DNA from 3 places in the Bacillus sp. XB1 genome. Region 3 is predicted to be linked to each of the others. Evidence: riboswitches for the same ligand, from Rfam matches in the RefSeq annotation. Region 3 holds a riboswitch; each other region holds the start of a gene.
The links. Region 3 has a riboswitch for lysine ahead of lysA (diaminopimelate decarboxylase). Riboswitches for the same ligand answer to the same signal wherever they lie in the genome.
Positions count from the first base shown of each region.

Region 1: another riboswitch for lysine. It lies ahead of ACK1U5_RS03235 (amino acid permease); the one in region 3 lies ahead of lysA (diaminopimelate decarboxylase).
Region 2: another riboswitch for lysine. It lies ahead of ACK1U5_RS14360 (amino acid permease); the one in region 3 lies ahead of lysA (diaminopimelate decarboxylase).

Region 1 is NZ_JBNRIL010000001.1:654,689-665,665, reverse strand. It holds gene ACK1U5_RS03250 (VOC family protein) at 1-388, opposite strand, end outside; gene ACK1U5_RS03245 (sulfite exporter TauE/SafE family protein) at 594-1,496, shown strand; gene ACK1U5_RS03240 (GNAT family N-acetyltransferase) at 1,533-1,982, opposite strand; lysine riboswitch at 2,303-2,496, shown strand; gene ACK1U5_RS03235 (amino acid permease) at 2,609-4,075, shown strand; gene ACK1U5_RS03230 (iron-sulfur cluster biosynthesis family protein) at 4,189-4,494, shown strand; gene ACK1U5_RS03225 (DNA alkylation repair protein) at 4,528-5,298, shown strand; gene ACK1U5_RS03220 (hypothetical protein) at 5,408-6,388, opposite strand; gene ACK1U5_RS03215 (hypothetical protein) at 6,603-6,884, opposite strand; gene ACK1U5_RS03210 (class I SAM-dependent methyltransferase) at 7,190-7,951, shown strand; gene ACK1U5_RS03205 (NUDIX hydrolase) at 8,132-8,656, opposite strand; gene ACK1U5_RS03200 (cephalosporin hydroxylase family protein) at 8,815-9,438, shown strand; gene lepB (signal peptidase I) at 9,473-9,994, opposite strand; gene ACK1U5_RS03190 (peptidoglycan D,D-transpeptidase FtsI family protein) at 10,076-10,977, opposite strand, start outside.
Region 2 is NZ_JBNRIL010000001.1:2,792,081-2,803,057, forward strand. It holds gene ACK1U5_RS14335 (ABC transporter ATP-binding protein) at 1-1,016, opposite strand, end outside; gene ACK1U5_RS14340 (ABC transporter ATP-binding protein) at 1,013-2,773, opposite strand; gene gapN (NADP-dependent glyceraldehyde-3-phosphate dehydrogenase) at 3,370-4,809, shown strand; gene ACK1U5_RS14350 (DUF3626 domain-containing protein) at 4,889-5,974, opposite strand; gene racE (glutamate racemase) at 6,085-6,915, opposite strand; lysine riboswitch at 7,117-7,298, shown strand; gene ACK1U5_RS14360 (amino acid permease) at 7,447-8,871, shown strand; gene ACK1U5_RS14365 (ABC transporter permease) at 8,932-10,131, shown strand; gene ACK1U5_RS14370 (catalase) at 10,321-10,977, shown strand, end outside.
Region 3 is NZ_JBNRIL010000001.1:2,234,986-2,245,962, reverse strand. It holds gene ACK1U5_RS11440 (NAD(P)-dependent oxidoreductase) at 1-503, shown strand, start outside; gene pssA (CDP-diacylglycerol--serine O-phosphatidyltransferase) at 534-1,235, opposite strand; gene ACK1U5_RS11430 (LTA synthase family protein) at 1,424-3,310, opposite strand; gene ACK1U5_RS11425 (DUF3888 domain-containing protein) at 3,565-3,960, shown strand; lysine riboswitch at 4,050-4,231, shown strand; gene lysA (diaminopimelate decarboxylase) at 4,412-5,728, shown strand; SAM riboswitch class I at 5,844-5,952, shown strand; gene ACK1U5_RS11415 (YezD family protein) at 6,026-6,169, shown strand; gene ACK1U5_RS11410 (phosphoadenylyl-sulfate reductase) at 6,257-6,961, shown strand; gene sat (sulfate adenylyltransferase) at 7,001-8,137, shown strand; gene cysC (adenylyl-sulfate kinase) at 8,150-8,743, shown strand; gene ACK1U5_RS11395 (nitrite/sulfite reductase) at 8,755-10,377, shown strand; gene ACK1U5_RS11390 (DUF3906 family protein) at 10,388-10,588, shown strand; gene cobA (uroporphyrinogen-III C-methyltransferase) at 10,673-10,977, shown strand, end outside.

The DNA.
Region 1 (10,977 bases), 1.6 Mb from region 3:
ATAACATTTTCCATTCTAAAAGTCGGCCATCTTTTCTCATACGTTTCCCTTCAAATGGCCCTATCGTATGTAAGCCGTACTTATTAAAGTTAACTGCTAGCTCCTCAATTGCATCTGTTCGGATCGCGATTTGTAGCATTCCTTCTCCATTTTGTAGTTTCACCACTGTTTCTTGTACTAATGGATTTTCTGCTTCTTTCGCTTTTTCTTCATGTTGAACTGCTAAAAATTCAATATATGATAAATCAAAATAACTTAAACTATTCCAAGTACCCCAATTCGTATGCTCTCCGCCTAATACAGTATGAAATCCAAGTTCCTGCATTTGTTTTGCCGCTTCCTCCGGTGTACCATGAACTGCGTGAACGAGATGATCAAATCGTAACATGTCTTTCTCCCCTTTCTCTCCATCCTTTTATTGTATATTTTATTTTTCTTTCATTCAATTCAAAAACTTTAAAACCTAGTTGATTTATACGATTAATATGTATTATAATGAAACAAATTTAATTATTGCTGATTGGAAAAACCAAAGGCACTTTTCTCATACGGGAAAAGTGTCTTTTTCATTTATTATTACAGGGGGATTATTTATGCAGAAATTAATTGTCTTTGCTATTATTGGATTTTTCGCTCAATTGATCGATGGAGCACTTGGAATGGCGTATGGAGTAACGTCTTCCTCTTTATTATTAATGTTTGGTATTGCACCAGCTGTTGCATCTGCATCAGTTCATTTAGCTGAAGTCGTTACAACTGCAGCTTCCGGCGCATCTCATATCAAATTTGGAAACGTTGATAAATATACAGTTTCCAGGCTTACATTACCTGGGGCAATCGGCGCATTTGTTGGGGCATGTTTTTTAAGTAATTTGCCCGGAGATGTAATCAAACCATACATTTCCGTATTTTTATTTACTTTAGGGGTTTATATTTTATTACGATTCATCATTCAAAAACAAATTGTCACTTCAAATAAGCGTATGTCTGCAAAACAACTTGTGCCGCTTGGTTTATTCGCTGGATTCGTTGATTCAACTGGTGGCGGTGGTTGGGGGCCCATTACGACACCTGTTCTTCTAGCAAGAGGAAATGAAGCTAGAAAAGTTATTGGATCTGTAGATACGAGTGAATTTCCTGTTTCACTCGCTGCAACAATCGGCTTTTTCATTTCACTTGGCTGGGAACAAGTAAGCTGGGTTTGGGTATTTGCCTTAATGCTCGGCGGTATTGTCGCAGCTCCAATTGCTGCATGGTTAGTCCGCATCGTTCCACCCCATTTACTTGGCGTATTAGTTGGTGGTCTTATTATCTTTACAAATATTCGTACACTGCTTACTACATTTAAAGTGGATCCAACTGTTATTTCACTTTCTTACGTTGCAGTTGGTCTTGTCGTTATTATTTCTATTTTCATTGCTGTTCGAAATCATTCCAATCGTCCTAACGCATCAACGGCTGAGTATCCAAATGATCAGAAGCAAATGCTACCATAACTATAAAAAATACCGCTCAATTTAGAGCGGTATTTTTTATTTTTCTATTTTCCAATTAATCATCGTTTCTGTAGCATTTACTCTCTTCATATGTAACTTTTCTAAAACACGCATCGAACTATAATTATCTAGAAGTGTCTCTGCAATTATTGTTTCTACCTCACCTGTTTTGAAAGCCCAATCGAATAGTTCTTTTACAGCTTCTGTTGCATAGCCCTGATTCCAATATTTCTCAATGAATCCATAGCCAATTTCTACTGTTTGATCCTCGTTTGGTTTCCCTTTAAATCCAATATCACCTAAAACGCTATCATCTTCTTTCCGAAGAACATACCACGCCCCCCATGGTAATAAAGCCTCATCTTGTTTCACATTCTCTACATGCCCTACAATATGCGGACCGCTATTATATCCTTGCTCGTTAGCAACTTGAATACTCTCTTCTGTACACGGCACTATATAGAGCCTTTCTGTTTCTAATTTCATTTTGATTTCCCCTTTTTGCTTAAACGTTACTCTAATTATAACAAATAATATGACTTTATCATGAATGTCGAATTATATTTTTCTGAATTTTCTTTTTATTTAGAGGGTTTTTCAATATTTTTTGCGAAACATTTGTATAACAATTTTTTCTTTGCTTATTGCTACATAATAGTAGGTTCGGGTGGAGTTTTGCAAGCGTTTCCTATACAATAACCGATATTTTTTGACTTTTCCTAACAAAATATCTTGCAATATATTCAGAAAGTCATTACAATTGCCATATATTAAAAATCTTAGCAATATATAAATCCTCATCAATCCGATGAGGTAGAGGTTGCGACTTTTAAGAGTACGACGGACGAGACACAGAGAATGTCAGCTGACTCCGTTTGAAAGGAAAAGTTGCCGAAGTTTATATTTCTTCTCTGGAAATATGAGCTGGGGCTGTCTCCGAAAGGAACAGAACTGTCACGTTTACAAAATTACCGTGTAAACGTGGGGTGCTATCTTAACGGAAGGGTATGATGGGGTGGTTATTTGTGAAACGTTCCGCCAAATTCCTTTGGCGGTTTTTTGTATTTTTCTCCCCCGCTCCTTCCTAACCTACAAGAAAAGGAGTGTTGAACATGAATAGCGCAACAAATCAATCTACCTCTAAAACGCAAACTACACAAGGACAAGGTGAATTAAAACGCGGATTAAAATCGCGTCACCTTACGATGATTTCTCTCGGCGGTACAATTGGTACCGGACTATTTCTTGCCAGCGGTGGTGTCATTCATTCAGCTGGTCCTGGCGGCGCATTAATCGCATACGCCGCAATTGGAATTATGGTATATTTCTTAATGACAAGCTTAGCTGAACTTGCAGCTTACATGCCTGTTACTGGATCTTTTAGTACGTATGCAACAAAATTTGTTGATCCATCACTTGGTTTTGCACTTGGATGGAACTACTGGTATAACTGGGCGATTACAATTGCGGCAGAACTAGCGGCCGTAACATTAATTATGAAATTTTGGTTCCCAGATACCCCTTCTCTTATTTGGAGCGGATTATGTTTAGCTATTATTTTCCTTTTAAACTATTTATCTGTTAAAGGGTTTGGTGAATCTGAATATTGGTTCGCACTTATTAAAGTAGTTACAATTATTATCTTTTTAATTGTCGGCTTTATGATGATTTTCGGAATTATGGGGGGCGAAACTGTTGGCTTCAAAAACTTCACTGTTGCTGATGCACCATTTAACGGTGGTATCATGGCAATTATCGGTGTATTTATGGCAGCTGGTTTCTCCTTCCAAGGAACTGAATTACTTGGGGTAGCTGCTGGTGAAACTTCTGATCCAGAACGTAATATCCCGAAAGCAATTCGTTCGATCTTTTGGCGTATTCTTTTATTCTATATTCTTGCGATTCTCGTTATCGGTTTATTAATTCCTTATACAACTGAAAGTCTTGCCGCAAGTGATGTAACAGTAAGTCCATTTACACTTATTTTCGAAAAAGCGGGCGTTGCCTTTGCAGCTTCTGTTATGAACGCTGTTATTTTAACTGCTGTACTATCTGCTGGTAACTCTGGTATGTATGCATCAACTCGTATGCTTTGGGATTTAGCTCGCCAAGGAAAAGCACCAAAATTTCTTGGTAAATTAGATAGCCGCGGTGTACCTGTTAACGCGTTAATCGTAACATCGATTGTCGGTAGTATTGCTTTCATTGCTTCTTTATTCGGTGACGGTGTTGTATACATTTGGTTATTAAACGCATCCGGAATGTCTGGCTTTATCGCATGGGTCGGAATTGCAATTAGTCATTACCGTTTCCGTAAAGCGTATATCACACAAGGAAAAGATTTAAATGACTTACCATATAGAGCAAAATGGTTCCCATTCGGTCCACTCTTCGCATTTACTCTTTGTATTATCGTAATTTTAGGACAAAACTATGGCGCATTTATGGGTGAATCAATCGATTGGAACGGCGTACTTGTTTCTTACATCGGTTTACCACTCTTCTTAGTACTATGGTTAGGATATAAATTTACGAAAAAAACAAAAGTGATTCCACTCGATAAATGTGAACTAAAATAAAGTGAAACGAGCAAACAAATTTGTTTGCTCGTTTTTTGTTGCAAACCTCTTTGCTTCCCTATTGCTCCTGTTTTTGCAATAATAAAGGAAATATAAATAAAGGTTGGGATACAATGAACATTCGCATTACTGATGAAGCAAAAGCAGCTATACATAGATTAGAACGTGAAGACAAAAAGATCATTCGCATTAGAGGGACAATGACAAACTCTTGTAGTATTTTCGTTGATGTCGATTTAATTTGGGATACATATAACGCAGATGATGTTGTATATGAAGATGCAGATCTTATCGTACAAATGGATTCATTCACGAAAGACTACACTGGTGATACGGTGAAACTTGATTATAAGACGACAGGTTTTAGTATTACGACTCCGAGTGAGACGTTAGTTTATGGATTGTCGATTAAAAAATAAAAATTGTTTTCATTTGACCACCGAGGTGAAAAAATGGGTAAATATGTTCCGTTAAAATTTTTATTTAACGAAGAATTAGCAGAAAAAATAGCTGATTCTATTTGTAAATACGATCCGAATTTCTCTAAAAAAAACTTTGTATCCTCTGTAACATGTAAAGTTGAAGGTTTAGGGTTAAAACAACGTATTGAAGTAATAGCAGATGAATTACATAATGCATTACAAAAAGATTTTAATGAAGCAATACATATATTACTAAAAACATTAGGCCCAGAAAATACAACAGAAGTAGGCACATTTACAAACGGATATATGTACATGCCTCTTGCAAAATACATTGAAAAATATGGACTTAACGACTTTGAAACCTCATTCAACGCCATGTATGAAATAACAAAAAGGAATACTGCTGAATATGCCATTCGGCCTTTTCTTCAAACATACCATGAAGACACACTAAACATATTACAAAAGTGGATTCATGATAAAAACAGCCACATTAGAAGATTAGTTTCTGAAGGTACGAGACCAAGACTTCCTTGGGCTAAAAAAACAGGAGCTCTAAAAGGTGATTTTAAGTACAATTTACAGCTTCTTGAACCATTAATGAATGACCCTTCTAAATATGTTCAAAAATCTGTAGCCAATCATATTAACGATATTACGAAAGAAGATAAAGAACTCGTTTTTCAGTGGTTACAGCAATTACGTGATAAACAGCATCCTATTAATCCTTGGATTATAAAACATGGGCTAAGAACAGTAATAAAAAGTGGTACTTTACCAAAAAATTTTTCTTTTTAAGTATTTTAAACAAAACCGCTTATGCTTCAAAAATGAAGCATAAGCGGTTTTCCTTTTGAATACAGAAATAACAAACATAAAAAGTACTTTAAATTTCTTCTTTATATCATTATTTTACTAACTCTTCTATGTTATTACTTTCCTTAATTTTTTCGGATGATAGCCAGAGTGAATAACTTGTTCCATCCTTGTTCCTTAAATATATGTTAAATTCCTTATTATATAGTTCTTCTTTAAGAATAGTGACTACCTTTCTCAAATCATCTATTACATATGGATCATTTCTATATTTTATCTCACTGTCATTGAAAACTAAAGTCAATTCATACTCTAGACAATTGCCGTCTTTCGGGTGTGGACAAGTAATATCCTCAATTACAAAACGATCATTTTGAATTTCATTTAACCTTACGCCTACTTTTGTTTCAGTTTGAATCAAATATGTCCAATAACCGCTTACTGTGTTTTTCATTGTTAAAAGCAGTTCTTCTTTCGTTATAGCTTTTTGCACATTTTGAAAAGGGAAACCTATAGATTCACCATTATAATCCTCAATTTCAAGTGTTGTTATCTTTCTATTACTCTTCTGAATGAATTGAATTAGAGCATATAAACGATCTAATTCTTTTGATTCAAATTGACTGTAATCAATCTTGTCACTCGTTTTTAAAGTTAATAATAACTTATCCGTTGGTTTCTCCTCTATATCATCATCCACTATATATTGAAAAACATTTTTATTTTCAGGTTCCACGTAACCTAATTTTTTAATTTCTTCTAGCATTGGTTTAAATTTCTTATATTCCTCATATGTTTTTTTTCCGTATTGATATTCATCACCTTTTATTCTTGAATATAAAAAGCCATCTACCTCTACTCTAAATTGAATATTTTTGTTATTTTTTGCTTGAACAGTATGATATGTATGCCCCATATTCCCTTCGTTTATAGCACCCCAATGTGTTACAATCACATCAATTCCGTGCTTTTTTTTCACATATTTTTTCACCTGATCGTCATCTTTATAATTACACCCACTTAAACATAAGAAACATAACAATACTAACATTACATTTTTCATTCTTTTCATATAGCACCTTGCCCTCTTTTCGCATAAACAAAATATTCCATATATAAAGAATACTAAATCGCTGAATGTTTTCAAAGAATTAAAATATTTTTACACTCGGTTTATATATCTATTTCTTTTATTAATGGCTCTAATAAGTTTTAATATTGATAATCGAATATAATAAAAAGAAACCTAAATTTAAGGTTTCCCATTTTTACCAACAATTTAAATTTTAATAGATATTTTTTAGCCAAGTAATAATTTGTAGTACCTGAAACGACTCAAACCAAGTAATGAAAAACAGGAGAACAAAGAAAGAGATAAGTGATATGAATTTTAATCTTCCATCTTCACGTCTAGCAATCGCTATAATACTCAGAACCACTCCAATTAAAAAAGAAATATACCCTAATAGGATAATAGGCTCAGAATAGCTATCTATTATCCTATTTAATCCAAATAATAACATTCCAAAAGTCATCAAGGTTATTGAAAATACACTGAATTTTTCCATAATTCAACCTCCAATATAATTTTACTATTTTATGGAGAGAATAATTTTTTTATGCGTATGGATGAACAATTACACTATAAAATTAGATAACTCAATTTATTTTTTCATTAAACAACTGCCTTCTTTTATACCCTCAAAGGATTTTCACTCAATTAACCCGAATATATAAATAACAATTCTCACAAGGAGTAACTTTATATGAATCTATTCGAACACGAAACATAAAACCGTTCCACTTTAATAAGAGGTCCTCCCTTTTTCTTTTCTCATCATATCATCCATTAAAAAAATAGGAGGACATAATTATGAAACGTGATTCATTATTTTTAACTTTATTAGAAAGTGCAAATACACATTTTAGCGGCTGGGATTTTTCTTTCATTTCAGAAACAGGTCGAATGAAGAGCGAGCCTTTATCGTGGTCATACGGCAGTACTGCTTTTCAGCTTATGCAACGTGCAGAATCAATGCTCGATATGGGTACTGGCGGCGGAGAGTTTTTATCTATGTTACAACCGTTCCCGTCAACTATATTCGCTACTGAGGGCTACGCTCCAAATGTGCCAATTGCTCGAAAGAAATTAGAGCCTTTAGGGGTTACCGTTGTAGAAGTGACCGATGATACTGCTTTGCCATTTCAAGATGGTCAATTTAATTTAATTATAAATCAACATGAATCGTATGCTGCTTCTGAGGTAAACAGAATTCTTTCTCCAAGTGGCGTTTTTCTTACACAACAAGTTGGCGGTCTTGATTGCGCGGAACTTAATGAGCAGTTTGGCTCACCACTAAATAGCGAATTTGCAAGTTGGTCTCTCGAAACCGCATGCAGTGAGTTAAAGCAAAATGGATTTACTATCTTAGATGCAAAAGAGGAATTCCCTTTCCAACGCTTTTATGACATTGGCGCTATCGTCTATTATTTAAAAGCAATTCCGTGGCAAATTCCTGATTTTACTGTTGAAAGGTATTGTGAGGAATTATATCGTATACATGAAATCATCTTACAAAAAGGTTATTTTGATGTGAAGCAACATCGTTTTATGATTAAGGCGATTTGTAGCTAACAAAAAGAGGTGGCAAAGCCACCTCCTTTTTGCTCCGTTTACATATGTTCTCTACTCTTTCATAATAAGAAAAGTTATATCATGCATATTACAATTATGACCAATGAATTGTATTTCTGAAACATATAATCACCTCGCATATATGATAAGAGCAAAAACGTGATTTTTCACTTTCCTCTTCTATTGAGAAATGAGTTGTTTTTCATATCGCTTGTTCGCATTATCTTCTGTCAAACATGCAGTTGTGTAATGAATAATATTCCGGTTATCATACGTAAACATATGTTCTAACTTATTTTCTTCTGTTAATACTGTCGGTAAGTATTTTGGTAAATTGCTAACTACTCCTCTATTATCACCATCTAATATCCAATCAATTTCTTTCCATTCTAATAGACCTTCAGCCGTACGTAATGGTGTATTCATTTGCATTCCATCTGGCAAATCAGCAACGAACACATACATTCCTTCACTAGCCTGGGGCTCATCTTTACCTTTAAAACCAACAGTCCCTTTATACGTTACACTTGAAAGTTCTATGCCCGTTTCCTCAAATGTTTCTCTAATTATTCCTTCGTATGGCGTTTCATTATCTTCTATTTTTCCTCCAACACCATTCCACATCCCCATATTCGGCTTTTTATTTCTATTTAACAGCAGTATTTTATCGCTTTTTCTAATAAAGCAAATTGTGTATTTGTACATACGATCATTTCCTTTCATTTTCCACATGAGTTATTTGGCTTATTTTCAAGTAAAAACACTCGCCTTACAATTCCTTACTACATAATATATAGTACAACTTTCATGCGTAAACACTTTACGTCAAACGAGAGAATCCTTTTTAGAAAGGAGAATTTAAAATCGATAATATAAGCAATGAATTTCTAAACCAATATTACAACAGCCTCGTATGGTTAAACGATACACACTGGTTCGGGGTTCCAATCTGTAAACTTCCCTCTGATCTCTTTTTGTATCAAGAAATCATTTATGAATTAAAGCCCGATTTAATTATTGAATGCGGGACTTTTCACGGTGGTAGTGCACTGTATTTAGCTTCTATGTTAGATTTAATTGGAAAAGGTCACGTACTTACTATCGATATAACTCCGCAGCCAAATCGACCATCACATAATCGGATTACGTATTTAACAGCATCTTCTGTTTCTGTGCAGGCCATCCAAACAATAGTAAGCATGCGCAAACCTGATGATGTGGTTTTAGTTATTTTAGATTCTGATCATAGTAAAGAGCATGTATCCAAAGAACTATTACTATATAAATCTATCGTCACTACTGGCAGTTATATGATTGTAGAAGATACCTCCATTAATGGACATCCGCTTCTTCCCGATTGGGGTCCTGGCCCGATGGAGGCTGTGGATGAGTTTTTAACTAAAAATAATAACTTCATAATCGACGAGTCTAAACATAAATTTTTCATATCATTTAATCCAAAAGGTTTTTTAAAGAAAATAAAGTGAAACTTTAATAAGTGGGGTTTTGCTCCTCTCCCACTTATTCTATTATTTTCATTTTTGAAAAAGGATAATATACAAATTCCACCTTGCCAATTATGTTATCTTCTTCAATATATCCTAAGCCATTTCGACTATCTCTACTTACTTCGCGGTTATCTCCCATTACAAATAACTTATTTGGCGGAATTTTTGTCTTTTGAAAGTTATAAAACACTTGTGTGTTGTTAAATAAATCTTTGTTTGTATATGGTTCTTCTTGCTTTTTATCGTTCACATATACCTTTCCGTTCGTTATGTTAATTACATCACCAGGAAGCCCTATTACACGTTTCACATAATATTTCGATTCATCCGCTTCCTTTATAATGACAATTTCTCCGTGTTGTAAATTAGAAAGACGTACTACTGCTTTATTTACAAATACGTAATCTTCTTCATATAAAGTCGGCTGCATCGATTCCCCTTCCACCTTACATAAAGTAAAAGAATGGTAGCCTATGACTATCACCAATATAAATAGTATGTACTTGCCCCAGCCTCTCTTAATCTCCTTTTTCATATCCATTCCCACCTTATAAAGCGCTTTTTAACTCAAAAAATATATCACTGCACAATATGTTTCCATGCAGTGATACTATTTTTACTGTGCCTTGTTCGGTTGTTCTACTGGAATTGAATTTGCATTTGATCTATTTGTTTTTAACTCAAAATACGCATCCAAAATTTCTTTACCAATCGCAGAATTAATTCCTGATTTATCATCATTCACCCATGGTACAACAACTGAAAAAGCTACTTCCGGATCAGCATCATATGGTGCATAACCGGCAAGAGTTAAATTATAACATTTTTTTCGGTTGTTGTTCTCATCTCTTCCAATATCACTTTCTCCACCATATACTGTCTCAGCTGTTCCTGTTTTTCCCGCTGGTTTATATGGTAGACCTTTAAACGTTCCGGTACCTGTTCCGTCAGCTTCTTGAAAAACTCTTCTAAATCCTTCTTTTACATGATTAATGTACGAAGTGTCCATATCCACTCGATTTAATACAACTGGTTCAATCGACCGAACGACTTTTCCTACATCCTCTGGTCTATTCGGTTGCTCTCTAACTTCTTGTACAATTTGTGGTTTCATTCGGTAACCGCCATTTGCAATGGTTGAAATATATTGTGCAAGCTGAAGCGGCGTATATGTATCATACTGTCCAATCGCGTAATCAAGTAAAAATCCGGGTATGTTATCAGTTCTACCTACTTGACCAATTGATTCATTTGGCAGGTCAATACCAGTCGACACACCTAGGCCAAATTGTCTAAAATAGTAGCGCATTTTATTAAATGTTTCTTGTTTAATGTCTAATGGATTGTTTGGGACATAATTAATGCCTGCCATTTTTAAAGCCGTATTAAACATGTAAACGTTCGATGACACTTGCAAAGCTCTTAAATCATCAATATCCCCAAATTCTTTCCACGATTTCTTCGGCTTAGAACTTCCTTTAAAATACATTGGTGCATCAAAGAAATGTGTATACGGCT
Region 2 (10,977 bases), 560 kb from region 3:
AAATTGTGTGAAGTTGCTGCATTTAAATTCAAAATTTTATTTTGATACTTAAAATAATCGCCATTTAATTCTTCAAACTCTTTTTTCGTTTCACGCTCTTGACGGAACGCTTGAATAATTGGCATCCCTTGAATGGATTCATTTACTGTTCCGTTAATATCAGATAAACGAGAGCGCATTTTATGATTGTATACAGACGCGTATTTTCTATAAAGAATTGCCCAAACGATTAATATCGGGATAATGAGTAAACATATCGTTGCCAATTTTACATCGAGTAAAAATAATGCCGCAAATATCCCTATAATATAGATGATACTAGAGACGAATGTCGCAAGTACCGTTACATATAAATCACGAATGGCTTCCGTATCATTCGTGACACGCGATACAATTTTCCCTGCTGGTAAATGATCGAAATAACGAATCGGCAACGTTTGAATATGAGAAAACACATCTTCCCTCATAATTTGAATAATTTTGTTCGCTGCCTTTTGCAAGAAGAACTGCTTTCCGTATGCAAATAATGATACGACTACTAATAAAGCAAAATAGCCACCACCAAGTAATAATAGACGGTTTATTTCTGGCTTATAAAATGCAAATACTTCTTCCTTTGTTAATGCTTTCGCTTTATAAACTTGCACCGCCTTACCATTTTGAACGGTAATCATATCCCCTTTTACAGTACGTGATCCTTCTACATTTACTTTATTCGGTACAAAATAATATTGAAAACCGACTTGCATCACGCGTACTTCTTTTCCTTTTTTCTCGCCTTGTTCAAAGCGATCACTTCGCTTATAAAAAGCCCCATTATACGAAACAGCATCTTCACTCTGTTCTGTTTCATACCAAGGTTTCTCTATCCCGACGATATGATCGTCAATCATCGTTTTAGCGACGAAAGGACCAGCAAGCTCTGCGATGACGAAAATAAATAACATTAACATCGCAGCAAAAATCGTCCCTTTCACTTTCATCGCGTATTGAAACAATCGTTTTGAAACGCTCATATTTTCACCCCACTATCCGCACTTTCACTTTCACCTTGTTGTCTTTCAAACTGTTCGGCATACCAGCCTCCCTTTTGGATAAGCTGAGCATGCGTACCTTCTTCTATAACTGCGCCTTCATCCATAACGAGAATCCAATCCGCATGTTGCACTGCTGATAAACGATGCGTCGTAATAATCGTCGTCTTTCCGCTTCTTTCCGTTCTTATATTTTCAATGATCGCTGCTTCCGTACGAGCATCTACAGCTGATAAAGAATCGTCCAAAATTAAAATTTCTGGATTTTGAATAACAGCTCTTGCAATCGAGATCCTTTGTTTTTGCCCTCCTGATAAAGAAACACCTTTCTCTCCAACGAGCGTTTCTAACCCTTCTGGTAAAAACTCTAAATCCTTTTTAAACGCAGCAATTTCAATTGCTTTCTCTAGTTCTTCTTCAGTCGCTTCCCTATTTCCGAATAAAATATTTTCTCGCGCTGTTTTTGAGAACAAAATATGCTCCTGCGGTACATAACCAATCCAGCCGAGTACATTTTCATTCGTCATTTTATCTAATGTCACATCAGAAACTGCAATATCTCCATCTCCAAGTGGATATTGACGAAGAAGCTGACGTACAAGCGTCGTTTTCCCGCTTCCTGTTTTTCCGACAACCCCAAGCGTCTCCCCTTGTTTTAAGGTAAACGAAACCTTTTTTAAATTTGTTTCAGTTGATGAAGGATATGAAAAGGTAACGTCATCAAACTGAATATAATCCGGCTCTTGCACAAGCTTTGGATGTTTCGGATCCTTTACATCTGGTTCATACGCTAACGTTTCATTCACACGGTCAAGCGAAGCATTTCCTCTTTGCATAACATTAATTAATTCACCAATTGCAAACATCGGCCAAATCATCATCCCTAAATACACGTTAAATGAAACAAGTTCACCAAGTGTTACCTTTGATTGAAATACAAGATATGCCCCGTACACTAAACCGATTAAATAACTAAGGCCAACAAGCATTTTCACGGTTGGTTGGAATAATGCGTCAATTCTCGCTACTTTCATATTTTTTTCGTAGACGTCATCTCCTAAGTGATGAAATCTTTCCTCATCTGCATTCTCTTGTACGTATGCACGAATAACACGCACACCAGCGATTGATTCAAGCACTTTATCGTTCATATCACCAAACGCATCTTGCGCAACGGTAAATCTTTCATGCAATTTCTTTCCATATATATTCATCGCATACGCCATAATTGGAAGCGGAATAAGCGCTGCAAATGTAAGCTCCCAACTAATTGTAAATCCCATCATAAAAACGATCGTAAGCATGTATAAACTAGAATCCACAAGTGTTAATATACCAAAACCAGCTGTCATAGCGATTGCTTTTAAATCATTCGTTGCCCTCGCCATTAAGTCGCCAGTACGATTTTTTTGATAAAAAGTCGGCGTCATCTTAAGTAAATGCCCCATAAATTTAGAGCGCATCGTTTTCTCAAGTACAAATGCACCTCCAAACAATTGATGTTGCCATACGAAAGTAAGACCATACCCAACGATTGTAACCCCTATTAAAATAAGAATAGATTGCATAATTGCTTCGTTCGATAACGTTCCTGTTTTTATATTATCTATCGTAACCCCTAACACTTTCGGGGGAATAACTTCAACTATATTCACAATTAAAAGAGCTCCAATGGCAATACTATATCTCTTCCAGTGCTCCCTAAAAAACCATTTTAACTTTAGTAATACTGATAACAATGTAACCTCTCCCTTCTCGTTCTCGTTTACCTCTCATTTCTTTATCCACTATCCAGACCCATCACATTTACATTTCGTAACCCATACAATCTCATCACATTTTTCCACCTTCCAAAGTTTTTTATCGGAACTAAACAAGGGAAAATAAACAAAAAAAAGCATACCGCCGCTTGACGATATGCACAGGAATGCATAAAAAGCGTACGTTACGATATACGCAACGTACGCTTTTTATAAGACAAAGATGCCCTATATATCCGTACGGGTTGCGTAATGATATGAATGTTTTCTGCCATTTAACAGAGCTAAGCCCATTACATTTACGATTACAATCATTACGCACACCCCCTTCATTTATTTTCCATTTATAATCTTACAACTTTATTGAGTATTCTGTCAATTATTTTTTCACAAACCGCATGAAAATATACGCTACATCATTCTGAAATAAAGGAATGTTCTGTAAGAAAGGGTATACAAAATAAAAAAAGAATAAGAAATCGTTTTCACAAACATTTCATTTGAAAAATGTTATCAAACCCCCTACAATCACCTTATACTCACTCTTACAAGTTGCTATTTTAGGAGGACTAATCATGACAACTAGCAATACGTACAAATTTTATTTAAATGGAGAATGGAGAGAAAGCTCTTCAGGAGAAACAATCGAAATTCCATCTCCATACTTACACGAAGTAATTGGACAAGTACAAGCAATTACTCGCGGAGAAGTGGATGAAGCAATTGCATCTGCAAAAGAAGCTCAAAAATCATGGGCTGAAGCTTCCCTACAAGATCGCGCAAAATACTTATATAAATGGGCTGATGAGCTCGTAAATATGCAGGATGAAATTGCCGATATCATTATGAAAGAAGTCGGTAAAGGATATAAAGATGCGAAGAAAGAAGTTGTTCGTACAGCTGACTTCATTCGTTACACGATCGAAGAAGCTTTACATATGCACGGAGAAAGCATGATGGGCGATAGCTTCCCGGGCGGTACAAAATCTAAACTTGCGATTATCCAACGCGCACCACTTGGTGTTGTATTAGCAATCGCACCATTTAACTACCCAGTAAACTTATCTGCTGCAAAACTTGCACCAGCATTAATTATGGGTAACGCTGTTATTTTCAAACCAGCAACTCAAGGTGCAATTAGTGGTATTAAAATGGTTGAAGCACTTCACAAAGCTGGCCTTCCAAAAGGTCTTGTAAACGTAGCTACAGGACGCGGTTCTGTAATTGGTGACTACTTAGTAGAGCACGAAGGCATCAATATGGTATCGTTCACAGGTGGTACAAACACAGGTAAACATTTAGCGAAAAAAGCTTCAATGATTCCACTTGTATTAGAACTTGGTGGTAAAGATCCTGGTATCGTTCGTGAAGATGCTGACTTACAAGATGCTGCAAACCATATCGTAAGCGGTGCATTCTCTTACTCTGGTCAACGTTGTACAGCTATTAAACGTGTACTTGTACACGAAAACGTAGCGGACGAGCTTGTTAGCTTATTAAAAGCGCAAGTAGCTGAACTATCAGTTGGATCTCCAGAACAAGACAGCACAATCGTTCCATTAATTGACGACAAGTCTGCTGACTTCGTTCAAGGTTTAGTTGACGACGCTGTAGAAAAAGGTGCTACAATCGTTATCGGTAACAAACGTGAGCGTAACTTAATTTACCCAACATTAATCGATCACGTAACAGAAGAGATGAAAGTTGCTTGGGAAGAGCCATTCGGCCCAATCCTTCCAATCATCCGTGTTTCTTCAGATGAACAAGCAATTGAAATTGCTAACAAATCAGAGTTCGGTCTGCAAGCAAGTGTCTTCACTAAAGACATTAACAAAGCATTTGCAATTGCTAACAAAATCGAAACTGGTTCTGTACAAATTAACGGACGCACAGAGCGCGGCCCTGACCACTTCCCATTCATCGGTGTAAAAGGTTCAGGTATGGGCGCACAAGGTATTCGTAAGAGCCTTGAGTCTATGACACGTGAAAAAGTAACTGTATTAAACTTAGTTTAATCTTATAAAAAGAAGCTGATCTATTTTTAGATCAGCTTCTTTTCTATATAAATACTTCCGAAAAACGGAGTATTTCGTTCTACTTCCGATTTGGTTTTCCAAATCGAACTAAAACATGCCATAATAATTTTAATTCCTGAAGCACTTCTTCATAAGTTCCACGATCACTCCAAGATAATGGATTGCGTTTCAAATCCACTACAGCAGAGCCAATTATATTTGCATCGATGCAATGATTCCGTGCAATGCGTCTTGCTAAAGATGGCATTTTTGAACCTCTAAAATCCATCGGAACTTCGTCTACCGCAAGTACAAAACCGATGTGCCAATACAAATCAATCGCATACTTCAGGCAAATTTCTTCTAAAACTCTTCCTACATCCGTACCCTTAAATGAAGGATCTGCAACAAGCACCTCTACGTCTTCTTTAAGAGAAATCTCTCCATGAATTTGCGCTTCGATATAATGATTAAGATTACGGGCTGGCTCTTTGCTTACTAAATCTATAAACGGCCTTTTCAGGTTAGCCAGTAAATGATTAATTAATATTGTTGGAGTCAAATTCCCTTCACCAATTGCAAAATCTCCTACAAATGTCTCTTCCAAAAGAGCAGCTAAAATCATATCAAACTCCTCATAAGTCCCCTTTTCTTTCGGATCTTGATGCGAATCTAAATACGTATATGTAGAGCGCGAAGAAACTTTTGGAGATAAGAGAAAATAACATGAACCAAAACGCGGAGCCGGCCCATCTGGATGTAACATTAAATTTAGCGCTCCATATTTTGGCCGTTGATCATTCGTTACGCCTTCTAATTGATATGCTCCTCCAAATATTCTCTTTTCCCAAAGGTCACGTTCACCACCAGGGTAAGCAGATACGCTTCCATTAGATAGCAATGTTTCAAACTGACTTTTATATACTCCTTGCTCAAACAGTGCTTCAGCAACACTTTTCATATTCGAATCTAGTCTGTCTGGATGAAAGTGTAAAGCAATCCTTGCATGAGATTTTAAATTAGCGACAGCTTCTTCAAATATTTCATCTGTAATATTAGACATTTTAAGTATATGATTAATCGTTGCTTTAGCCCCACGTTTTTTGTTCTCTGCATATTTTGAAATATACTCTAAAGCAAATAATTGAGATCTTAATAATTCCATAATCCAATCTCCCCTTTAATTGAACTGCCCTTAAACACTTCAATTAAAAGCTTATTCTTTCCTTCTTATGAAACGAACCTCATTTATTTAAAAAAGTAATTTACTAAATCTTAATTATATATACACGCATTTTTCATAGGCAAATGTACACATTCTACAGAAATTTGATACCCTAGCCATCGCTCAGCAATATGTTCAAATGATAAAACAGATCCCGTTGTAAAAAAGCGATGCTTCAGATTCAGATTGTCAGACAAAATTCCTTTATGCTGTAAAATGGTACTTAACTCTATCGCTGTTTCTTCTGCAGAACTAATAATCGTTATGTCTTCTCCTAGTTCCTTTTTTATATAGGACTCTAAAAGTGGATAATGCGTACATCCAAGAATTAACGTATCTATATCTTCTTTCGTTAATGGAAGTAAAGCTTGTTTCACTTGCTGCGTGACATATGCTGTATCTTCTAATTGATTTTCTACAACTGTGGCTAAAGTCGGGCAAGCATAGCTATGCACTTCCAAATATGTATCCAGCTCGTGTAATGCTTTTTCATACATATTAGATTTTATCGTACCTACAGTTCCAATTACCCCGATTTCCCCTTTCTTTGTAACTTTAATTGCCGCTCTTGCTCCTGGATGTATAACGCCAATAACTGGAATGGAAAGTGCTTCTTGTAGCGCATTCAATGCAGCAGCTGCAGCAGTATTACATGCTACGACTAGCGCTTTTAATGGAAACTGTTTGAGGAACTCAACCATTTCAAATACGAAAGATTGCACCTCCTCTACACTTCTTGGCCCATACGGACAACGCTTATTATCACCAATATAATAAATGCTTTCTTTAGGCAATTGTCTTATAATTTCGCTCGCAACTGTTAATCCCCCAACACCCGAATCTAGCACACCTATTACTGAATGTTTATGACATACAGACATATACTTCATCCCCTTTTCAATCATCTAGCGCTAATAACATGTATTATATTACGAAAATTCAAATATCACATAACAATCCCTCTTACTTTTAATCACAAACTGTTCTCTATAATCTGATTATTACTATATCCATTGACGTATAAAAATTCATTTGTTACTCTTAAATACGTTAATTTAATATTTAAATCCTCATTCGTATCTCGGTGAGGTAGAGGTTGCAGTCATTAAGAGTATCATTTCAGGAGATGTAGTGGCATTGATGAAGGAATGAGAAAGGAATGGTTGCCGAAGTAAGTCGTGTCCACCATGCACGCTTGCTGGGTCTGCATTTAATAAGTGCAGAACTGTCACAAACGTTTCGTTTGTGGAGAGCTATCGAGAGGTATGTCGTGGGTTTCTTATAAGATAGAAAGCATGTAGCGGCAGATTACGTGCTTTTTTTGTTTTGTTTGGGACTTCTCTTCCTGACTCAGGAAGACATACATATCTCCTCGCTTGACTTGGTTATACTAACTTTGGAGGTATTTTTCTATGCAACAAAAAAAATGGGGCTTTTGGGTACTAACAGCTTTCGTTGTCGGTAACATGGTTGGCGCTGGTATTTTCATGGTACCAAGTACGTTGGCACAAACAGCAAGCCCACTCGGTGTCACTTTAGCTTGGTTAACTACAGGGTTTGGTGTTTTAATGCTAGCTCTTGTTTTCGGTAATTTAGCAATTCGTCGTCCTGATTTAACGACAGGGCCACAAAGTCATGCATATGCTTTATTCTCAACACCAAAAAAGAAAAAAATGGCTGGCTTCAGTATGGTATGGGGATATTGGGTTGCAAACTGGGCAAGTAACGTTGCCATCATTACATCATTTGCGGGATATTTATCACTCTTCTTCCCAATTATGAAAGATACGCGACTACTATTTTCAATCGGCTCGTTTAACGTAGAAGTCGGAAAACTAATTACATTTACGATTTGTTCCATCTTACTTTGGGGAACTCATATTATATTAACAAACGGTGTAAGCGGAGCTGGAAAACTAAACTTCTTAGCAACAACAACGAAAGTAACTGGATTCCTTTTATTCATCGTCGTTACGTTATTTGCATTCGAAGCTTCTAAGTTTGGACAATGGTACACACCGATGATTGATAAATCAGGTGCATCACATGGTCTTCTTTCACAAGTAAATTTAGCTGCTCTTACAACGCTTTGGGCGTTTATCGGAATTGAATCAGCCGTTCTTTTATCAAACCGTGCTGTTTCTCCAAAAACGGTAAAACGTGCAACAGTTGCGGGATTACTTATTACAGTTGCGATTTACCTAGGAATTACAATTTTAACAATGGGTGTACTTCACGTTGATAAATTACAAGCTTCTGAACGTCCATTAGCAGATGCACTAAATGCTGCAATGGGTCACGGCGGCGGGAAACTGATGGCATTACTTGCTCTTACTTCCCTGTTCGGTTCTATCTTAGGCTGGATTTTATTAAGCTCAGAAGTACCTTATCAAGCAGCAAAAGAAGGTTTCTTCCCTTCCTTCTTCACGAAAACAAATAAAAAAGGAAGTCCAATTTACTCATTACGATTAACAAACATTATGTCGCAAGTATTCCTATTCTCAACATTATCAGGAACCATTGCGGAAGCTTATACATTCGTTATTACCGTATCAACACTGGCCTACCTCATTCCATATCTCGTTTCACCAATCTTCCAGTTAAAACTAGTCGCAACTGGTGAAACATATAAAAATGAAATGCGGGCAAGAATTACAGATGGCATAGTCGCAGTTATCGCACTTTGCTACGCACTATGGGTTATTAAAACTGGCGCATCCGATATAAAAACGTTCCTTCTCGGAATTGGTTTATTCGTAATTGGATTTGCTTTCTATCCATTAATGAATCGTGATCAGAAAAAAAATAACGAAAAGAAAAACGGGCAAGTTGCATAACGCAATTTGCTCGTTTTTTCTTTTGTAAAACATATATAATAGAACAAAGAGGTGAAAAACATGTCAATCGAATCGCTATGGAGCAGTCGCTTCCAACAACATATTCAAAATATCATTACATACTTTGCACGTATGATTAACGGTTTACTATATAGCTTTATCTTTATTTCATGCGTTGGCGCATATTATTATGCTCAGTTTCTAAAAGCATCTCCTTCTAAAGGAATATCTTTAATAATTATAACGATTGTACTTACATTCCTTATAACGAGATGCCCTATCCGTACATTTATTCAAAAACCTGATGCTGTCTATTTACTAGCACTAGAAGAGAAATTAACATCTTATTTCAACAAATCTCTTCTATACAATTACATCATTCAGCTTTTCCCATTGTTATTTACGTTCCTTATTCTCGTTCCACTTGCTATGCAATCATTACAATTAACTGTACCTTTTTTATGTACAATCTTTATCGTGTTAATGATTACGAAAGCCTGGAACATGTACATACATTGGATGTGGCGTGATAGTCACGAAAAAAATATATGGCTGATCATTCGTATTACTTGTAACGCCCTAATCATTTACATGCTGTTTTATTCCGCAAATGTTCTCATATTGGGCGGACTACTCTTACTACTTGCTTTCCTACTTCTATATACGAAAAAACAGCCTACAAAACGAATACCGTGGGATTACATAATTGAGCAAGAAGAAAAAATGAACGTTCGTTTTTATCAATTTGCTAGCATTTTCACAGATGTTCCGCAACTGAATAAACAAGTAAATAAAAGAAAATGGCTTACAAATTGGATTGAACCTTTATTACATAAAAAACGAGCAACTTTCTTCTACTTACATACACTAGCATTTTTACGTGGAAATGATTATTTCGGTATATATATTCGCTTAGGATTGATCGGTGCTTTCGCCTTATATTTCATACCAAATATATACGTAAAAGGTGCTATCACTTACATCGTTCTATATATGATCTCTATGCAGCTTCGTTCACTATGGAAATATTTTTCGGGAAATATTATTGCAGCATTATATCCAATCCATACTGAAGAAAGAATGAAACAATTTCTTAGCTTAATCTTTATATTGCTAAGTATTCAACTCATTGTATTTTCGAGTGTTATACTCATTGCTACAGGTCAATTTTTACATAGCCTTATCATTATGATTGTCGGGTTACTCTGGATCAAATTTATTATTGTACCAAAAACGAAGCAACGCGTTTCTTCGTTTTAACGAAAAGAAATATCTTAAACGCCAAGGAGAAAATAAATTATCCTTGGCTTTTTTATTTTGCTTCCTCAAACAAGAATCACTGAAACAACCGATATTTTATGATTTTTACATACAAAAACGATAATACATGTTTACGACCTAATAAAAAGGGTATCTATTAATTAACAGAGTAAAGGAGGGGCCTATATTGTGAATAAAAAAACGGAACAATTGAAGCATCACGTTACTGACAATCAATGCAAACATGCTTTAACAACAAATCAAGGGGTAAAAATAGCTGAAGATGAATTTTCTTTAAAGATGGGCTTAAGAGGCCCAACCTTAATGGAGGATTTTCACTTTCGTGAGAAAATGACCCACTTTGATCACGAACGAATTCCCGAAAGGATTGTTCATGCACGCGGGGTTGGCGCTCATGGTTATTTTCAGCTTTATGAATCTTTAGAAACATATACGAAAGCAGATTTTCTTACTAATCCTTCAAAGAAAACACCTGTATTTGTACGGTTCTCAACCGTTCAAGGTTCTAAAGGATCCAACGACACAGTAAGAGATGTACGCGGATTCGCCACAAAATTTTATACAGATGAAGGAAACTATGATTTAGTGGGTAATAATATGCCAGTATTCTTTATCCAAGATGCTATTAAATTTCCTGATTTTGTCCATGCAGTTAAACCAGAACCACATAATGATATTCCTCAAGGAGCTAGCGCTCATGATACCTTTTGGGACTTTGTTGCTCATAATCCTGAGTCCACTCATATGGTCATGTGGCAAATGAGCGACCGAGCTATTCCGCGTAGTTTACGAATGATGGAAGGTTTTGGAGTTCACACATTTCGA
Region 3 (10,977 bases):
AGGCTGTTGCAAAACGTGCGAAAGCATTTGGAATGGATGTTTTATATACAGGGCCAAATCGTAAGCTTGAAGCTGAAAGTGAGCTGGGGGCAACGTATGTGATGTTGGAAGAATTATTACAAACAGCAGACTTTATTACAATTAACTGTGCTTATAATCCAAATTTACATCATATGATTGATGAAGAGCAGTTTAAAATGATGAAGAAAACAGCGTATATTGTAAATGCTTCACGTGGACCAATTATGAATGAAGCAGCACTTGCTCATGCATTAAAAACGAATGAAATTGAAGGAGCAGCTCTTGACGTGTTTGAATTTGAACCGAAAATTACAGAAGAGTTAAAAGAATTAAAGAATGTAGTACTTGCTCCACACGTAGGGAATGCAACATTTGAAACTCGTGATGCGATGGCTGAAATGGCTGTCAGAAATATTTTAGCTGTATTAAACGGCGAAGAGCCAGTAACACCTGTAAATCAAAAGGTATTAGTTACAAAATAAAAAGAAACCTTCCGGACTCGGAAGGTTTTCTTATTTTTCTTTATTCGCTTTTTTAGACGGTCTTTGTCTAATGAATTGAGATAACATGTACAAAATATATAGTGGAATGGCAATAAATAAGAAAACAGAAAAATTTCCAAATCCTGTTTGATACATTGTAATAATGATTCCAACTAAAAATAGTGTAATAATGATGCTATATCGTGGAATTGGTACATCTTTTAAACTTGGGATACGAATGCGGCTCACCATTAAAAATGCGAACGTTACAAATACGGTAATAAGAACGATTTTTGGAATGGTATGTGAAAATAATGTTAAGAAAGCAACAAGCCCTCCCGCTGCTGTAATCGGTACTCCAGTGAAATATTTCATTGAAGTAGAAGATGGTGTTACATTAAATCGTGCTAAACGATATGCTCCGAAAAGAGGGAATAATCCCGCTATGTATAATCCGATGATTCCGTAGTTTGAGAAAGATGTGTAATACATTAAAACAGCTGGTGCTGCACCAAATGTTACGACATCTGCAAGCGAGTCGAGCTCTTTTCCCATTTGTGAATCAACACGTAATAAACGAGCAACACGACCATCAAGACTATCTAACATCATCCCGATAAGTACTAAAATAGCAGCTGATTTATAATATCCTAAAGATGCATAGCCGATTGATAAAAATCCGCTATATAAATTTCCGAGCGTAAATAAGTTTGGAATAGCTGCTCTATACAAAATCTGATCCCTTGCTTTCTGTAATAAATTCTTAATTAGTGTATGAAAGTTTACTTATTTTATCATACCATAAATTTATTCCTCATACGAAAGAAATTACCAATTTGTGAAAGATTTCATAGAAGGATGGTTTGAAAATTAAGTGAAAATAAAAAGAGGAAGCAACTTGTATAAAGTTGCTTCCTTTACTATTCAAATTTCGTTGTCATCGTTCCAGTTTTATATCGATTATTAGGATCGAAGCGTAATAAATCTCCATAAATTAATTTATCGGAGAGTTTTAATTCTGTTTTTGCTTTTTCAATATACGGCTGACATAGCGTCATGTCAGCTTCTTCACCCGTACTTCTTTTGTAGCACATATTTTTTGTATAAACATACTCTTCAGAAACAAAGCTACCATCACGCATTACCATAAGCGGGTCTTTCTCTTTAATAAATAAGTCAGTTCCAAATTCAACGGATTTATTTGTTTTAATACCAAGTAAATGAAGGAGCGTTGGCTTAATATCAATTTGACCGGATACTTTAGAAACAACTTTTCCTTCTTGGCCAGGCACATGAATAATAAGAGGGACTCGTTGTAATTGCATAGAATCGAATGGTGTAATAGTATCTTTTCCTAGGAACTGTGCCATAGCTGCGTTATGGTTTTCGGAAATACCGTAATGATCACCATAGATGACAATAACGGAATTATCATATAATCCTTCTTCTTTTAATTGTTTAATAAATAATTTAAGAGCTTCATCTGTGTAACGAACAGTTGGGAAGTAGCGGTTTACAACACCACTTTCCGAGTTGAATTCATCAACATATTGATCTTCCGGATTTAGAAGAAATGGAAAATGATTTGTTAATGTAATAAATTTTGTATAGAACGGTTGCGGTAAAGATTTTAACTTTGGAATAGATTGTTCAAAGAACTCTTTATCTTTTAATCCCCAACCGACAGACATTTGCTCCGTTCCTGCGTAATCATTTAAATTAAAGTAACGATCATATCCAAGCGCAGGATACATTACATCCCGATTCCAAAACGTTTTATCATTTGAATGGAAGACGGCAGAAGAATATCCGTATTTCTTTAATTGTTCTGGTGTCGCTGTGTATTCATTTGTTGCATGAGTAAAGAATACAGAACCACGATCTAGCGGATAAAGTGAGTTTTCAACGATAAATTCAGCATCAGAAGTTTTACCTTGTCCAGTTTGATGATAGAAGTTATCGAAATAGAAACTATCCTTAATAAATTCATTTAAAAATGGTGTAATTTCTTTTCCATTTATTTTTTTATTAATAACAAAGCTTTGTGTAGATTCCATTGAAATTAAAATTACATTTTTACCTTTTGCAGCTCCAAATAAGTTTTTATCAACTTGTTTGTCTTTTGAGTCTGTATAGTTTTTAATTTCAGAAAACCCATCCCCACTTGCAAATACACGCTCAGCTGAGGACTTGGATTGAAGCGTAATATCAAATAGATGATATGTGTATAAACCTAAATTCTTCACGACAGTTTGACGGTCAAATGAGCGTGAGAACATTTGTGGTTTATAAATAACTGATACAACAATTTGTAGTGCTAATAAAGCTGTTACACCGCTAAAGAAAGTTCGCTTCTCTGAGCGGGAAAGTGGTGTTTTGTCGCCAAATGATGGGAATTTACGCGAAATAAACATTAAAATAATTGCATCTGCAAATAAAAGTAATGTTTTGTACGTAAAGAGTTCTTTTATACTTGTCCCTAAATCAGCCATATTGTTTGTTTGGAATAAAACCGGGAAAGTAACGAAATCGTTATAGAACCCATAAAACATTGCGTTTCCAAATAAAATAAATGACAGTATAAAACTGATTCCAATTATAATTCGGTTTCGGTGCTTAGATGCAAGTAAAGCTAAGCCGAAAAATAAAAGTAACGCAGCTAGTGGATTGATAAAAAGCATGAATTCTTCAAAGAAATTATCAATTTTAATATCAAATGCTAGCTTGTACACAATATATGTTTTAATCCATAGTAAAACGACTGCAACGAGTGCAAATCGCAGTTTTGGAAACAGATGTTGTAGCATAATATACTCCTCTCCTAAAAAGCATGACAGTTCTTGAGAGTCAGTTTGCTTAACGACTCATTTTATATATACGAACAGTCCTTTGTTATTATGATTATTATACTATGAGTATCATTATACGAAAATAAAAGAAGGTTGTGGGCTTTTTTATAATAATCGAGTAGAAAAAGAGTGGTGGGAGACAATAAAACAGAATTTCTATGTATGATAATTATTGTACGCAGAAAGAATCGCGTGATAATACGGAGGTTATAATGCGAAAATTATTATATTTTATAGCATGCAGTAGTGTTATACTTTTTACTTCACCGAGTGTGTCGGTAGCCCAATATGATGCACCTCTTATGGAAGATGCACTTTATTCTGTTTTATTTCCAAAAATAAATAAAGCAATTGAAAAACAATATGGAAGTTTGAAACCTTATCAATGTCCTAAAATTATTAGTTTAAAAAAAGTGTATAGCGGTACATATTTATTTCAAGCAAGTATTGAAGTGACAAAGTATGAACGTGTTGCTGGGAAAATTGCTCCACCATTTGAGAAGGTAACGATTACATTTAATAACGAAGAAGGCGAATGGGAAGTAACAAAGGTATTAGTAAAGCGCTTACCAGACGATACGAAATTAAACTGCAAAAAAACAATATAAAAAATTGTTTGACAAATAAAATGGTCCTTTGGTATTGTTAATAGCAACAATTAGATGTTTGAAAATTAAATAGACTTACCTCATCTACTCTCAAAGGTAGAGGCCGCGATAGGAAAGAGTAAGCTATGGGAGATTTAATGGAATCTGTGATCATAGGTTGAAAGGGACTATTGCCGAAATATAAGAATAACCATCTTATTCATATATTGGGACTGCATTGAATAAATGTAGTACTGTCATAAGATTTATTTTATGGAGAGCTATTTGGAGATGTTGATGCGGTTTCTTATTTTGAGGAGATAACAACTCGTTTATTTTTTCAATATATATTTTTCCTAATAAGAAACGCGTGTGAACATTGTTCCGCGCGTTTTTTGTCTATCTAAAAGCGTGCTGCAATGAATAGAAGATTGGGGTTATGAGTTTTAGAGGAAATAAGGGAGGAATTTAAATGTATTTACACGGCACAAGCCGAATTAATGGGCAAGGACACTTAGAAATTGGAGGGTGCGATACGACGCAGCTAGCAAAGCAATACGGAACACCACTTTATGTATACGATGAAGAGTCTATTCGAGGAAAATGCCGAGCATTTCATCGTGCTTTTAAAGAAAGTGGTTTCTCTTATCAAGTAGCATATGCAAGCAAGGCGTTCTTGTGCATGGAGATGTGCCGAGTAGCTCGTGAAGAGAATATGTCATTAGACGTTGTCTCTGGGGGAGAATTATATACTGCGCTCCAAGCAGGATTTCCGGCATCACGTATTCATTTTCATGGAAATAATAAAACAGAAGAAGAAATAGTGATGGCTCTTCAGGCGAATATCGGTTGTTTTGTCGTAGATAACTTCTTTGAATTAGAAGTTTTACACGATTTAGCGATGCAACATGGGAAATTTGTGAACATATTAATTCGTGTAACGCCTGGAGTAGAGGCGCACACACATGAATATATTACGACAGGTCAAGATGATTCGAAATTTGGATTTGGCGTTTCAAACGGTCAAGCAATGCAGGCAATTGGATTTGCTTTACAAAAATCAAATTATAATGTGCTAGGGATCCATTCACATATTGGATCGCAAATATTTGAAACAGCTGGTTTTGTTCGAGCGATTGAAGTTCTTCGCCAATTTTTAGTAGAAGTGAGAGAGCAAACAAACTATGTAGTAAAAGTGTTAAATGTAGGCGGAGGATTTGGAATACGTTACACAGAGTCAGATACACCATTAACTCTTGAGACATATGTGCGAGCTGTAACAAGTGCAGTGAGAGAACAATTTACTGTATGTGAATATCCATTGCCAGAAATATGGGTTGAACCAGGCCGTAGCATTGTAGGTGATGCTGGGACAACACTTTATACAGTTGGATCTGTGAAAGATATTCCTGGTATTCGGAAATATGTATCAGTCGATGGTGGAATGACAGATAATTTAAGACCAGCTTTATATAGCGCGCGTTATGAAGCGATGTTAGCGAATCGAGGGAATGATGAGAATGAGGAACTCGTTTCGATTGCCGGGAAATGCTGTGAGAGTGGAGACATGTTGATTTGGGATATTCATTTACCGAAAGTCGTTGCTTCTGATTTACTAGCAGTTTCCTGTACAGGAGCATACGGGTACTCGATGGCGAATAATTACAATCGGATTCGAAGACCAGCCGTTGTCTTTGCAAAAGGCGGAACATCGCAAGTAGTTGTGGAACGCGAAACATATGAAAATATTATTGGGAACGATCGCATACGTATTAAAGAACTTGTCTAAATAGGAAAAGGAGTTGTTCGTATGGGCAATTCCTTTTTTATAAAATAAAATAATTAAAATATATCGGAAAACTAGGATTGAAAAAAATCAGAATTGTGATAAAATACAAATACAAAGCTTATCAAGAGAAGCGGAGGGAACTGGCCCGAAGAAGCTCGGCAACCTGCTTATAGAAAGCAAGGTGCTAAATCCAGCAAAATGGGATCCATTTTGAAAGATAAGGTAAAATATATTACCGAACAGTCTTTTCGAAATGGGAAAGATTTTTTTTATGAATAAAAAGGGGGGGCTGTTCGCGTGAGTGTACGGGAACATTTTGATGAAGTATCCGAGAAGATTGAAGCGATGCTTGCTGATATGAAATATGGTTCAATTACAATTGTTGTGCAAGATGGAAAAGTAATTCAGTTAGAGAAAAGTGAAAAAGTACGTTTAAAGTGAAAAGCGCTGACTAGAAAAACTAGAGGCGGTTTTAACCTATTTTCATTAGGTTAAAACCGTCTTTTTGCTTTTACAGGGGGAAAAAACATGTTGACGTATGAAACGTGGGAAGAAAATGTTGTTTCATTCTCGGAAGAAGACGAAACAAAAGGCGCGCTATCAGTATTAAAGTGGGCTTATGGAGAGTATAAAGATGAAATTGTCTACGCATGTAGCTTTGGGGTGGAAGGTATGGTATTGCTGCACCTTATAAACCAAGTAAATCCATATGCTAAAGTCGTATTTTTGGATACAAATGTTCATTTTCAAGAAACGTATGAATTAATTCGGAAAGTGCGGGAAAGATTTCCTTCATTGAATATTATAGAAAAACAGCCAGAACTTACACTTGATGAACAGGCGAAGTTGCATGGTGAAAAACTGTGGGAGAGCAATCCGAATCTTTGTTGTAAGATTAGAAAAATTTTACCTTTAGAAAAATCATTAGTCGTGGAAAAAGCATGGATATCAGGCTTAAGAAGGGAACAATCAGAAACACGTAAGCATACAAAGTTTATAAATCAAGATCATCGTTTTCAATCTATTAAAGTTTGTCCACTCATTCATTGGACGTGGAAAGAAGTTTGGCGATATGTATACAAACATAGCTTGCCGTATAACCCGTTGCATGATATTGGTTATCCAAGTATTGGGTGTGAGAAATGTACGTTACCTGTTGGGGATGGTGGCGATTCAAGAGATGGTAGATGGGCTGGAAAAGTGAAAACTGAATGTGGTCTTCATTACCAATAAGATGAATCTTGAAATAAAGCTAAGAGAGGATATAGAAAAATGAGCATAGTAAACGAATTAGTAAACCGTATAGATGAGGCATATGACGTATCACAAATTGAAAAAGAAATTAAGTTAGACAATATTGCGTTAAGTGATTTAGAACTATTGGCGACAGGTGGATATAGCCCCCTTACTGGTTTTTTAGGGAAGGAAGATTATGATTCAGTTGTAGAAACGCTTCGTTTAGCAAATGGTAGTGTGTGGAGTATACCAATTACATTACCTGTAACAGAAAAAGTCGCAGAAAGCCTGAAAGTTGGAGAGGAAGTAAAGCTTGTCAACAATGGAAATATATATGGTGTCATTCAAATAGAAGATATTTTTGTACCAGATAAAGAAAAAGAAGCGTTACTTGTATATAAAACAACGGATGAGGCTCATCCAGGAGTGGAAAAATTATATGAACGACCAAACGTTTACGTTGGAGGAACTATTATTCTAACAAAACGCTTTGAAAATAATCAATTTCCTTCTTATCATTTAGACCCAATTGAAACGAGGGAAGAATTTAAAAAACGTGGGTGGAAAACAGTGGTCGGGTTTCAAACGAGAAACCCGGTACATCGTGCCCATGAGTATATCCAAAAGTCTGCTCTTGAAATTGTAGATGGTCTCTTTTTAAATCCGCTCGTTGGAGAAACGAAATCGGATGATATTCCTGCTGATGTAAGAATGGAAAGCTATGAAGTACTCCTTCAAAACTATTATCCGAAAAATCGTGTCTTTTTAAGTGTATTTCCTGCTGCCATGCGTTACGCAGGACCAAGGGAAGCGATATTTCATGCGTTAGTAAGAAAGAATTTTGGATGTACCCACTTTATAGTAGGGCGTGATCATGCTGGAGTAGGAGATTATTACGGAACATACGAAGCGCAAGAAATTTTTACGAACTTTACAGTGGAAGAGTTAGGAATTACACCACTATTCTTTGAACATAGTTTTTACTGCACGAAATGTGAAGCGATGGCTTCAACGAAAACATGTCCGCACGGAAAAGAAGATCATGTTATTTTATCGGGTACGAAAGTAAGAGAATTATTAAGAAACGGTGAGATTCCGCCAAGTACATTTAGTCGTAAAGAAGTAGTGGAAGTGCTAATTAAAGGCTTGAAAAAAGAAGTAGTAACAGAATAGGGAGAGAACGAGATGGATACGAATATTACTTGGCATACAGCTTCGGTTTCAAAAGATGAGAGAAGAGTGAAGAATGGACATCATAGTTTTGTAATTTGGTTTACTGGTTTATCAGCTTCGGGTAAATCTACAGTAGCGAATGCGGTCGCTCGTAAACTGTTTGAAAAGAATATTGGAAATTATGTGCTGGATGGGGATAACATTCGCCACGGTTTAAATAAAGACTTAGGATTTTCTGAAAGTGATCGCATGGAAAATATAAGACGTATTGGCGAAGTGGCAAAGTTATTTGTAGATCAAGGAGCAGTTGTCCTTACAGCATTTATTTCACCATTTCGAGTAGACCGCAAACAAGTACGAGATTTATTAGCGGCAGATGAATTTATTGAAATTTTTGTGAAGTGTCCGATTGAAGAGTGTGAGAAACGTGATCCGAAAGGACTTTATAAAAAGGCAAGGAAAGGTGACATTAAGGATTTCACAGGTATTGATTCGCCTTATGAAGAGCCAGAGCAAGCGGAATTAATTGTAGAAACGCACAAATATTCTATTGAAGAATGTGCAGAACAAATCGTGAAGTACTTACAAGAGCGTAGTTTTATATAGGGGGATAAACAATGAGTTATGAAAAAGTATGGGCTAACAATGAAAAATTAAATCAGACCGAGAAAAATAAATTAGAAAAAGATGGCTTAGAAATTTTTAATGATATTCCTTACTATGCGGAAAATGGTTTCGAATCTATTCCGAAAGAAGAGTGGGATGCCTTTAAATGGGCAGGATTGTATTTACAACGTCCAAAAGAAGCTGGTTATTTTATGATGCGGGTAAATATTCCGTCAGGGATTATTACAAATGCACAGGCAGAAGTACTTGCTTCTATCGCTGAAGATTATGGACGTGATGTAATAGATATTACGACGAGACAGGCGATTCAGTTTCACTGGTTAGAAATTCAGCAAATTCCAGATATTTTTAAAAGATTAGCAAGAGTTGGATTGTCTTCAGCTGGAGCGTGTGGTGATATAACGCGGAATATTACAGGTAATCCGCTTGCTGGCATTGATGCAAATGAATTATTTGATACAACGCATATTGTAAAAGAAGTATACGATTACTTCCAGCATAATGAAGAGTTTTCTAATTTACCACGTAAATTTAAAATGTCTATTAGTTCTAATATTTATAACTCAGCAAACGCAGAGATTAACTGTGTTGCATTTACACCTGCTACGAAAGAAATAGATGGTGAGAAAAAAGTTGGTTTTCATATAAAAGTAGGTGGAGGATTATCAGCCCGTCCGTATTTAGCTGATGAATTAGATGTATTCGTTTTACCAGAAGAAGTGAAGGCGGTGGCGATTGCGATTGCTACTATATTCCGTGATTTTGGATATCGTGAAAAACGTCATTTAGCTCGGTTGAAATTTCTTGTTGCGGACTGGGGAGCAGAGAAATTTAAAGAGAAACTAATAGAGTATACAGGGCCTTTACAAAGTAAAGGGGAAAGTGCACTCAAAGGATGGAATGCAGGCTATTTTTATGGTGTTCAAGACCAAAAACAAGAGGGATTAAAATATGTAGGTTTTAATGTACCGGTAGGTCGTTTACATGCAGAAGAAATGTTTGAGATTGCAAGAATCGCAAAGCAATATGGAAATGGACAAATTCGTACATGTAACTCGCAAAACTTCATTATTCCGAACGTTCCTCCGGAAAATGTAAAAGGATTACTTAGTGAACCGCTGTTTGAAGCGATATCTGCTAGCCCGAAATCATTTATTGGTCATGCGGTTTCATGTACCGGTATTGAATATTGTAATCTTGCACTAGTAGAAACGAAAGAAAGATTACGGAAAATTGCAGAATACTTAGATACACAAATTGCACTCGATGTTCCAGTTCGAATTCATATGGTAGGCTGCCCGAATTCATGTGGTCAACGTCAAATTGCTGACATTGGGTTACAAGGTGTGAAAATGAAAACGAAGGAAAAAGGCATTGTTGAAGCGTTTGAAATATACGTAGGTGGAACATTATTAGATGGCGGTGCCTACAATCAAAAGTTAAAAGGAAAAATAGATGGCGAGGATCTACCTGATGTACTTGCATCATTTATAAGTTATTTCAAAGAGAATAAATTACCAGCCGAGACATTTTATGATTTTGTAGGTCGTGTTGGTGTAGATACATTACAAATAGCGTTAAATAACGTGTTAGAAGAAGTCATAGCGTCTTAGGAGGGACGATATGGATTTATATCGATTTGAAGCTGTGTTAGTAAATAGTATTGTTCCGATTGTTGTTGTTGCTCAAAGTGAAGAACAGGCATTTAAGCTTGCGGAGATTGAGCTTGAAAAGCATTTTTTACCGTTGCCAGAGGTAAAAGAGATTTCTTTGTTTGAAAAAAAGAAGATTCGAAAAGGTGCGGCATTTGTTATCCATGAGTAGAGATCAGTAATACGAAAAAATAAAAACTTCCATTCTTATATACGAATGGAAGTTTCATTTTAATAGAAGAAATGAGGAGAGATGATGGGAAAGGTTTATATTGTTGGAGCGGGTCCTGGCGATCCAGATTTAATTACTGTTAAAGGGTTGAAATGTATTGAGAAGGCAGATGTTATTTTATACGACCGACTTGTGAATAAAGAGCTGCTTTCACACGCAAAGCCTGACGCGGATTTAATTTATTGCGGAAAACTCCCGAATTATCACACGATGAAGCAAGAGACAATTAACACGTTTCTTATTAAGTATGCGAAAAAAGGAAAAGTTGTAACGAGGCTTAAGGGCGGCGATCCATTTGTGTTTGGTAGAGGGGGAGAAGAAGCTGAAGC